DNA from 2 places in the Lentzea kristufekii genome. Region 1 is predicted to be linked to the other one. Evidence: riboswitches for the same ligand, from Rfam matches in the RefSeq annotation. Region 1 holds a riboswitch; the other holds the start of a gene.

Region 1 (4,458 bases):
GCAGCTCGACTACTGGGCAAGGACCGGTCTGGTCGCGCCGACGATAAGGATGGCGCACGGCTCCGGCAGCCAGCGGTTGTACTCCTTCAAGGACATCCTGGTGCTCAAGGTCGTGAAGCGGCTGCTGGACACCGGTGTCTCCTTGCAGAACATCAGGGTCGCGGTCGACCACCTGCGCCGCCGCGGCGTGCAGGACCTGGCGAAGATCACGCTCTTCTCCGACGGCACCACCGTCTACGAGTGCACCTCGCCCGAAGAGGTCGTCGACCTGCTGCAGGGCGGCCAGGGCGTGTTCGGCATCGCGGTCAGCGGTGCGATGCGGGAGATCTCCGGCACGATCCACGAGTTCCCGGCCGAACGTGCGGACGGCGTCGAGATCGCCCCGATGACCGAGGACGAGCTGACCCGCCGGCGTCGCGAGCGCGCCACCGGCTGACCGGCCTGATGATCGTGGCCGACTGGCGCTGGTGAGTGGCCGGTCGGCGGAAGCGCCCGGATCTTGTTGTTCCCTAGCGTTTCCGGCATGACGATCACCCCCTCCTATCAGGTCGTGAAGGTGCTGGAAGCGGCGGCGCAGCGCGCGGTCCGGCTGGAGTTCGGCTTCCTCGGCACCGAGAACCTGCTGATCTCGCTGATCGACACCGTCGGACCCGGCCGCAAGCTCGGCGTGAAGTCGCTGCGGGCCCAGGCGATGGCGCGGGGGCACGAGCACTGGGCGGACGTCGACGGTGGCGTCGTTCCCGAGGCTCATCCGGACGTCACGGCGTTGATGAACGTCGCCTGCGACCGCCTCCTCCTCGAGACCGTGCCGCCCGTCAGCCGCGCTCTGGAGGAGTGTCTGCTCGCGGCGGTCGCACGGGCCGGCGACGGCGTGCTGACCACGACCCACCTCTCGCTCGCGTTGCTGGAACAGGGTTCCGGACGTGCCGCCGACCTGTTCGTGCTGCGCGGAGTCGACGTCGAGGCGGTGGCCGCCGCGGTGCGGGCCGATGCCACGCGGCCCTACGCGGAGATCGAGGAAGCGCCCGCCGTGCGGTTGCTGCGCAAGGCGGGAGCACTTGAGGGGGACTCCGGCGGCGGGTACGTGCGCTGGCTGCTGCGCTGGGTCGCGCGCGGCCAGGGGCTGGGCGGGCCGGTGCTGACCGTCGTGCGCAACGAGGCCGGACGGCTGGCCGTGGCCGCGAGGCGAGAGGTGTCGTCCCGCGATCTGGTGGAGGCGGTGGTGTCGGTCGACCGCCAGTTGGAGGTGGCGGGCAGGAGGCTGAAGCCGGAGTTCGAGTCGGGCGGGGCGGCGGCGTTGCGCGAGGCGGGAATCGACCTGGCAGCGTTGCCCGTCAGCGGCGGCAAGGTGGAGCGTGCGGTGGAACGGGCGAAGCTCGTCGCGGCCCGTCGCGGCGACGCCGTCGTGGGCACCACGCATCTGCTCGTGGCGTTGCGCGACGACCCCGCGGACCCGGTCGCCGGGGCGCTCGCCGGTCTTCGGACTGAGATGTAGGTCGCGTCCCTAGGGACTACCTGAGCTGCCTGCGGGTATTCTTCTCGGGTAGTCGCTGAACTCTGGCGGGAGAGACCGGGCCCCGAGCCCGGCGCCGAAGGAGCAAGTCCCTCCCCGGGAACCTCTCAGGCATCCAGGACCGCCGAGCGAGACGCCTCTGGAAAGTGGATCACCAGGTGTTTTCTGGCGATCCCGCCGACGGTGAAAGCCCATCCTGACCGGTGGGTGAACCTCTCAGGCGCCCCTCGGGGTACGGACAGAGCGGGGAGGGCACCAGGACACGTGTGCCCGCAGCCCCCGGAGGCGTTTGATGACGCAGGACTCTGTTAATACCGACCCCCAGCAGGGGGCCCACCCCCTCCGGATTCCGCTCGCCGCTCTCGAGCACGGCACCCCGTTCGCCGACCGGCACGTGGGTCCGCGCCCCGCCGAACTCGCGCGCATCCTCGACGTCATCGGCGTCGGTTCGCTCGAGGAGCTGGCGCAGCACGCGGTGCCTTCGTCCATTCACGAGCGCGACCTCGTGCTGGACCTGCCCGCCCCGGCCACCGAGACCGAGGCGCTGGCCGAGCTCCGTGAGCTCGCCTCGCAGAACCGCCCGATGACGCAGATGATCGGCCTCGGCTACTACGACACCGTGACGCCGGGCGTGATCCTGCGCAACGTGCTCGAGTCGCCCGCCTGGTACACCGCGTACACGCCGTACCAGCCGGAGATCTCGCAGGGGCGCCTCGAAGCGCTGCTGAACTTCCAGACCATGGTCGGCGACCTGACGGGCCTGCCGGTCGCGAACGCGTCCATGCTGGACGAGTCGACCGCCGCCGCCGAGGCGATGACGCTGGTGCGCCGCGCCGGCAAGTCCAAGTCGAACAAGTTCGTCATCGACGCCGACACGCTGCCGCAGACGCTGGCCGTCATCGAGACGCGCGCCGAGCCGCTGGGCATCGAGATCGTCGTCGCGGACCTGTCGCAGGGCATCGAGGGACTGGGCCTGGGTGGCGACTTCTTCGGCGTGCTGCTGTCGTACCCCGGCGCGTCCGGTGTGGTGCGCGACCAGGCCGCGTTGATCGAGGAGATCCACGCCGCCGGCGCCCAGGCCGTCGTCGTCGCCGACCTGCTGGCGCTGACGCTGCTGCGCGCGCCGGGTGAGATCGGCGCGGACGTCGTCATCGGCACCACGCAGCGCTTCGGCGTGCCGATCGGCTTCGGTGGCCCGCACGCCGGCTACATGGCCGTCCGGTCCGGTCTGGAGCGTCAGCTGCCCGGCCGTCTCGTCGGTGTCTCCGTCGACGCCGACGGCTCGCTGGCCTACCGCCTGGCCCTGCAGACGCGCGAGCAGCACATCCGCCGCGAGAAGGCCACGTCGAACATCTGCACCGCGCAGGTGCTGCTGGCCGTGATCGCGTCCATGTACGCCGTCTACCACGGTCCCGAGGGCCTGCGTTCGATCGCGACCCGCGTGCACCGCCTGGCCACCGTGCTCGCCACGGGCCTGTGCGAGGCCGGGCTCGACGTCGTGCACGGCGAGTTCTTCGACACCGTCCAGGTGCGCGTCGAGGGCCAGGCCGCCGCTGTCGTCGAGAAGGCGCGCGAGGCCGGCATCAACCTCCGCAAGGTCGACGACGACGTCGTGGCAATCGCTTGCGACGAGAAGACGACGCGTGCGCACATCGTCGCGGTGTGGGAGGCCTTCGGTGTCACGGGGTCCGATGTGGACGCCATCGACGCCGACACCGCCGACGGCATCCCGGCCGACCTGCGCCGCACCTCGGACTACCTGACCCACCCGGTCTTCCACGCGCACCGCTCCGAGACCGCGCTGCTGCGCTACCTGCGCGCGTTGTCCGACAAGGACGTCGCCCTGGACCGCAGCATGATCCCGCTCGGCTCCTGCACGATGAAGCTGAACGCCACCGCGGAGATGGAGTCCATCACGTGGCCGGAGTTCTCGACGCTGCACCCGTTCGCGCCGGTCGAGGACGCCAAGGGCCTGCTGAAGATCGTCTCGGACCTGGAGGCCTGGCTCGCCGAGGTCACCGGCTACGACGCGGTGTCGCTGCAGCCCAACGCCGGTTCGCAGGGTGAGTTCGCGGGCCTGCTCGCGATCCGCGCCTACCACCGCGCGAACGGCAACGCCGACCGCGACGTCTGCCTGATCCCGTCGTCCGCCCACGGCACCAACGCCGCGTCCGCCGTCATGGCCGGTATGCGCGTCGTCGTCGTGAAGTGCGACGACAAGGGCAACATCGACATGGGCCATCTGCGCACCACGGTCGCCGAGCACGCCGACGACCTCGCCGCGATCATGATCACCTACCCGTCGACGCACGGCGTGTACGAGGACACCGTCCGCGAGGTCTGCGGCCTGGTCCACGACGCGGGCGGTCAGGTGTACGTCGACGGCGCGAACCTCAACGCGTTGATCGGCCTGGCCCGCTACGGCAAGTTCGGCTCGGACGTCTCGCACCTGAACCTGCACAAGACGTTCTGCATCCCGCACGGCGGCGGTGGCCCCGGCGTCGGCCCGATCGGTGTGAAGTCCCACCTCGCCCCGTTCCTGCCGAACCACCCGCTGCAGCCGACCGCGGGACCGGCCACCGGTGTCGGCCCGATCTCGGGCGCCCCGTGGGGTTCCGCGTCGATCCTGCCGATCTCGTGGGCGTACGTGCGCATGATGGGCGGCGACGGCCTGCGCCGCGCGACCCTGACCGCCGTGGCGGCCGCGAACTACGTGGCCCGCCGCCTCGACGAGCACTACCCGGTCCTCTACACCGGCGAGGGCGGCTTCGTGGCCCACGAGTGCATCCTCGACCTGCGCCCGATCACCAAGGCCACCGGCGTGACGGTGGACGACGTGGCCAAGCGCCTCGCCGACTACGGCCTGCACGCCCCGACGATGTCGTTCCCGGTCGCCGGCACCCTGATGGTCGAGCCGACCGAGTCCGAGGACCTGGCCGAGATCG
Region 2 (4,458 bases), on a different contig from region 1:
CGCCCCTCGTGGTTCAGCGTCAGAGCGTGGAGTACAGCGGGTGCTTCGCCGCCAGCACCTCGACGCGCGCACGCAGCTCGTCGATCGCCGCGCCCGGCTTCAGGGCCTCCGCGATCACGTCGGCGACCTCGGTGAAGTCCACCTCGCCGAACCCGCGGGTCGCGAGCGCCGGCGTACCGATCCGCAGGCCGGACGTCACCATCGGCGGGCGCGGGTCGTTCGGCACGGCGTTGCGGTTGACCGTGATGCCGATCTGGTGCAGCACGTCCTCGGCCTGCTTGCCGTCCAGCTCGGAGTTGACCAGGTCGACGAGGACCAGGTGCACGTCCGTGCCCCCGGTCAGCACCTTCACGCCGGCCGCCGCGACGTCCGCCTGCGACAGGCGCTCGGCCAGGATCCGCGCGCCCTCGAGCGTGCGGCGCTGGCGGTCCGCGAACTCCGGCGAGGCGGCGTGCTTGAACGCCACCGCCTTGGCCGCGATCACGTGCTCCAGCGGGCCGCCCTGCTGGCCGGGGAACACCGCCGAGTTGATCTTCTTGGCGATGTCGGCGTCGTTCGACAGGATCACGCCGCCACGGGGACCGCCGAGGGTCTTGTGGGTCGTGGTCGTCGTGACGTGCGCGTGCGGCACGGGCGACGGGTGCAGGTCGGCGGCCACGAGGCCGGCGAAGTGCGCCATGTCGACCATCAGGTACGCCTCGACCGAGTCCGCGATGCGGCGGAACTCGGCGAAGTCCAGCTGGCGCGGGTAGGCGGACCAGCCGGCGACGATCAGCTTCGGCCGGTGCTCCTGCGCCAGGCGCTCGACCTCGGCCATGTCGACGCGGCCGTCGGAGTCCGCGACGTGGTACGGCACGACGTTGTAGAGCTTGCCGGAGAAGTTGATGCGCATGCCGTGCGTCAGGTGGCCGCCGTGCGCGAGGTCCAGGCCCAGGATCGTGTCGCCGGGCTGGAGCAGAGCGAACATCGCGGCCGCGTTGGCCTGCGCACCCGAGTGCGGCTGGACGTTCGCGAAACCGGCGCCGAAGAGCGACTTGATGCGCTCGATGGCGAGACGCTCGACGACGTCCACGTGCTCGCAGCCGCCGTAGTAGCGGCGGCCGGGGTAGCCCTCCGCGTACTTGTTGGTGAGGACGGAGCCCTGGGCCTGCAGCACCGAGACGGGCGTGAAGTTCTCCGAGGCGATCATCTCGAGCGTGCCCTGCTGGCGTGCCAGCTCGGCCGCAACGGCCTCGGCCACCTCGGGGTCGTACTCCGCGAGGGAGGCGTTGAACTGGTCGGACATCTGGAGGATCTCCCTACTTGGCGCGCTTGTAGAACGGAAGTGCGACGACCTCGACCGGCTGCTTCTTGCCGCGGACGTCCACCAGCAGTGAGGTGCCGGGCTCGGCACTGGCCTTCGACACGTAGGCCATGGCGACGGAGTAGCCGAGGGTCGGGGACAGCGCGCCCGACGTCACCTCGCCCACGACCTCGTCGCCGTCGAGCACCGCGTAGCCGTGGCGCGGGGCGCGGCGCTCGGGCGTCTTCAGTCCGACGAGGACCGAGTCCACCCCGGACTCGGCGACCTTGGTCAGCGCCTCGCGGCCCACGAAGTCGCCGGGCTTGTCGAGCTTCACCACGCGGCCCAGGTTCGCGTTGTAGGGCGTCAGCGACGTCGTGAGTTCGTTGCCGTACAAGGGCATCCCGGCTTCGAGACGCAACGTGTCGCGGCAGCCGAGACCGCACGGCTTGAGCTCGTGCGCCTCGCCCGCGGCCAGCAACGCCGCCCAGACCGCGGGCGCGTCGGCGGGCGCGACGAAGAGCTCGAAGCCCTCCTCACCGGTGTACCCGGTGCGGGCGAGCAGCGCGTCGACACCGGCCACGGTGGACGGGTACGAGGCGTAGTACTTGACCGTCGACAGGTCGGTCTCGGTCAGGCCGGAGAGGATCTCGACCGACTTCGGGCCCTGGATCGCGATCAGCGCGTAGTCGGTCGAGGCGTCCGTGACGACGGTGTCGAACCCGGCGGCACGCTCGACCAGGGCCTCGGCGACGACCAGAGCGTTCGAGGCGTTCGCGACGACCATGAACTCCTGGTCGCCCAGGCGGTACACGATCAGGTCGTCGATCACGCCGCCGTCGGCCTGGGTGATCATCGTGTAGCGCGCCTTGCCGACGGCCAGTGCCGAGATGTGGCCGACCAGCGCGTAGTCGAGGGCCTCACCGGCCTGCGGTCCGGTCAGGACGATCTCACCCATGTGCGTGAGGTCGAACAGGCCCGCGGTCGTGCGCACCGCGTGGTGCTCCGCGAGCTCGGACGAGTAGCGCAGCGGCATCCGCCAGCCCGCGAAGTCGGTGAACATCGCGCCGAGCTGCTCGTGCTCGGCGTTCAGAGGCGTGAGGCGGGACATCAGAACGCTCCTCCAGGGTGCGCCGAAGAGCCGGACGCGGCCGGCTGAGGCATCAGAAGAATGACACGGTCCATCGGAGACTCCTCACTAGAGCGAGCCTCCCCCTCTGTCATGAGCCTGAGAGCTTCGCCGCGCGGAGCGCGACTTGCACCGTGGGCGAGGCTGCTGATGAGCCTGCTTTCCAGAGTTGCCTTCGTCGTGCGGTATCTGTGCCTGAGAGATTCCGGGGAGGGATTGCTCCTTCGGCGCCCCTTCGAAAGGGGTCTCTTCCGCGCGACATCGACGGCCGTGTTCAGTTGTCAGCCCCAGACGCTAGCAGGCCAAACGTCACAGCGGGACGCCCTGCGCAGTCTTCTCGACCACCTTGCGCTCCGCCCAGAAGGACAGGAACGGGATCGTGCCGGCGACCAGCACCAGCGCGGTGCCCTTGATCGACCAGCGCAGCTTCAGCGCCAGGTCGACCGAAATCACCAGGTAGATGGCGTAGAGGAAGCCGTGGATCGGGCCGACGACCTTCATCGCGCCGTCCATGTCCGCGGCGTACTTGAGCACCATGGCCACGACCAGGAGCAACAGGAAGACTCCGACCACGTAAGCCATGACCCTGAACCGGGTCAACGCACCCTTCATCTGCCCGCCTTCGCTCAACGACCGTCCCGCGCGTTGAGGTCCGCGAGCATGCGGTTGTAGGCCGCGAGCTCCGCGTCTTCTTCGTCGTCGAAGTGCTCGACAGGCGCGGGTTTGACGGCGTCAACGGTAGCCACCGGGCGGGGAGCGGGCGCAACCGGCTCCGGTGCGAGATCCGCGTCACGGTTCTGGCGCGACAAACGGCGGAAACGCCACACCATGAAGAGGGGGAAGAGGCCGAAGAGCGGCCACTGGAGCACGTAACCGAGGTTCTGGAACGTGCCGCTGGCGGACTCGAAGCGCTGCCACTGCCACCACGCGAGCCCGCAACAGGCGACCAGCGCCGCCAGACAGGCGAACGCGATCAGCACACGCTGGGGAGTAAGGAGGCCGCGCACGACTTCCACACTACTTGGGTGAGGCCTCCTCACGGAGGCCACCCTGTGGGGGTCCGGGGGCTCGCCCCCGGCTGGGGCGTGGGGGCTTGGCCCCCATAGAACACGCGAAACGATTTCCGTGAGCGCGTTCCGCGAACATAGGGGCCCCAATCGTGGAGCCCCGTTCCCCACTACGCCACGCCGTCCCGGCGCTGCCTCTGCAGACGTGCGACGCACCAGGCTGCGGCAGAACCGCGGCGAAGGTGCTGGAGAACCGTCATCGGTCCCAGGCGCCGACCGAGGTCGGCAGGAGACAGGCCCGCCGCGCGGTAGTCGAGCGCGCGCTGGTCCAACGGGCTGATGCCCGCGTCCCACCACTGCTCGGCCTCGGCGACGTCGCCCACCAGCTGCCAGTAGCTCGCCGCGGCGGCGAGCAGTGCCTCGGGTGCCTCCGGCGCCCGCTTGCGCATCGCGGCCACGTAGGCCGGATCCGCCGAGTCGACCTTGACCAAGCCACGCGACCCGCTCCTGCCTCCCCGCTGCACGGGGATGCCTGGCGCCGAGGGGGGAGCCTCCGCGAGCCATGCGTTCTTGATCCGGTTCACCTCCTGCATCTCTGCGTCATCAGACCGTTCAGCCGCCCACTGCTGCAACAGCTCGTGGACCCCGGAGTCCTCGACCATATGTGCCTCCTCGTCGGTCGGGGATCGGCCATTGCAGCGGAAGGTATTCGGTAGGTCTGACAATCGCCAGACCCTGAATCCCCAGAACACCCGTTACCAGTGCGTGATTGGCCTCATTCCACCCATCCGGCTCAACGCGGACGGCCGAGGATCACCGACCGTCACTAGCTGAGCGGGGTGGCCGTGCCGAAGAGGCTCCTGATGAAGGTGATGATCGACTCCGCGCCCTGACGCAGCCAGCCGAGCACCTGCTGCACCGCCGAGGCGGACTGCTCGGGCTGGGTGATCAGGAGGAACAGCACCAGCGCGACGCCCGCCAGCACTAGCACCTTCTTGAGGTTCACAGGTACCTCTCCGTCCGTGTGGTTCACAGGTCGG

What was found. A riboswitch is a leader RNA that binds a small molecule or an ion and turns the genes downstream of it on or off. The one in region 1 is predicted to bind glycine.
Region 2: another riboswitch for glycine. It lies ahead of gcvT (glycine cleavage system aminomethyltransferase GcvT); the one in region 1 lies ahead of gcvP (aminomethyl-transferring glycine dehydrogenase).

The regions. Positions count from the first base shown of each region.
Region 1 covers NZ_JAXAVV010000014.1:235,344-239,801, reverse strand. The annotation lists gene SK571_RS27985 (MerR family transcriptional regulator) at 1-436, shown strand, start outside; gene SK571_RS27980 (Clp protease N-terminal domain-containing protein) at 524-1,495, shown strand; glycine riboswitch at 1,552-1,647, shown strand; glycine riboswitch at 1,651-1,757, shown strand; gene gcvP (aminomethyl-transferring glycine dehydrogenase) at 1,806-4,458, shown strand, end outside.
Region 2 covers NZ_JAXAVV010000001.1:233,676-238,133, forward strand. The annotation lists gene glyA (serine hydroxymethyltransferase) at 20-1,285, opposite strand; gene gcvT (glycine cleavage system aminomethyltransferase GcvT) at 1,299-2,393, opposite strand; glycine riboswitch at 2,493-2,583, opposite strand; glycine riboswitch at 2,585-2,675, opposite strand; gene SK571_RS01190 (DUF3817 domain-containing protein) at 2,721-3,023, opposite strand; gene SK571_RS01195 (hypothetical protein) at 3,038-3,391, opposite strand; gene SK571_RS01200 (transcriptional regulator) at 3,589-4,080, opposite strand; gene SK571_RS01205 (hypothetical protein) at 4,245-4,424, opposite strand.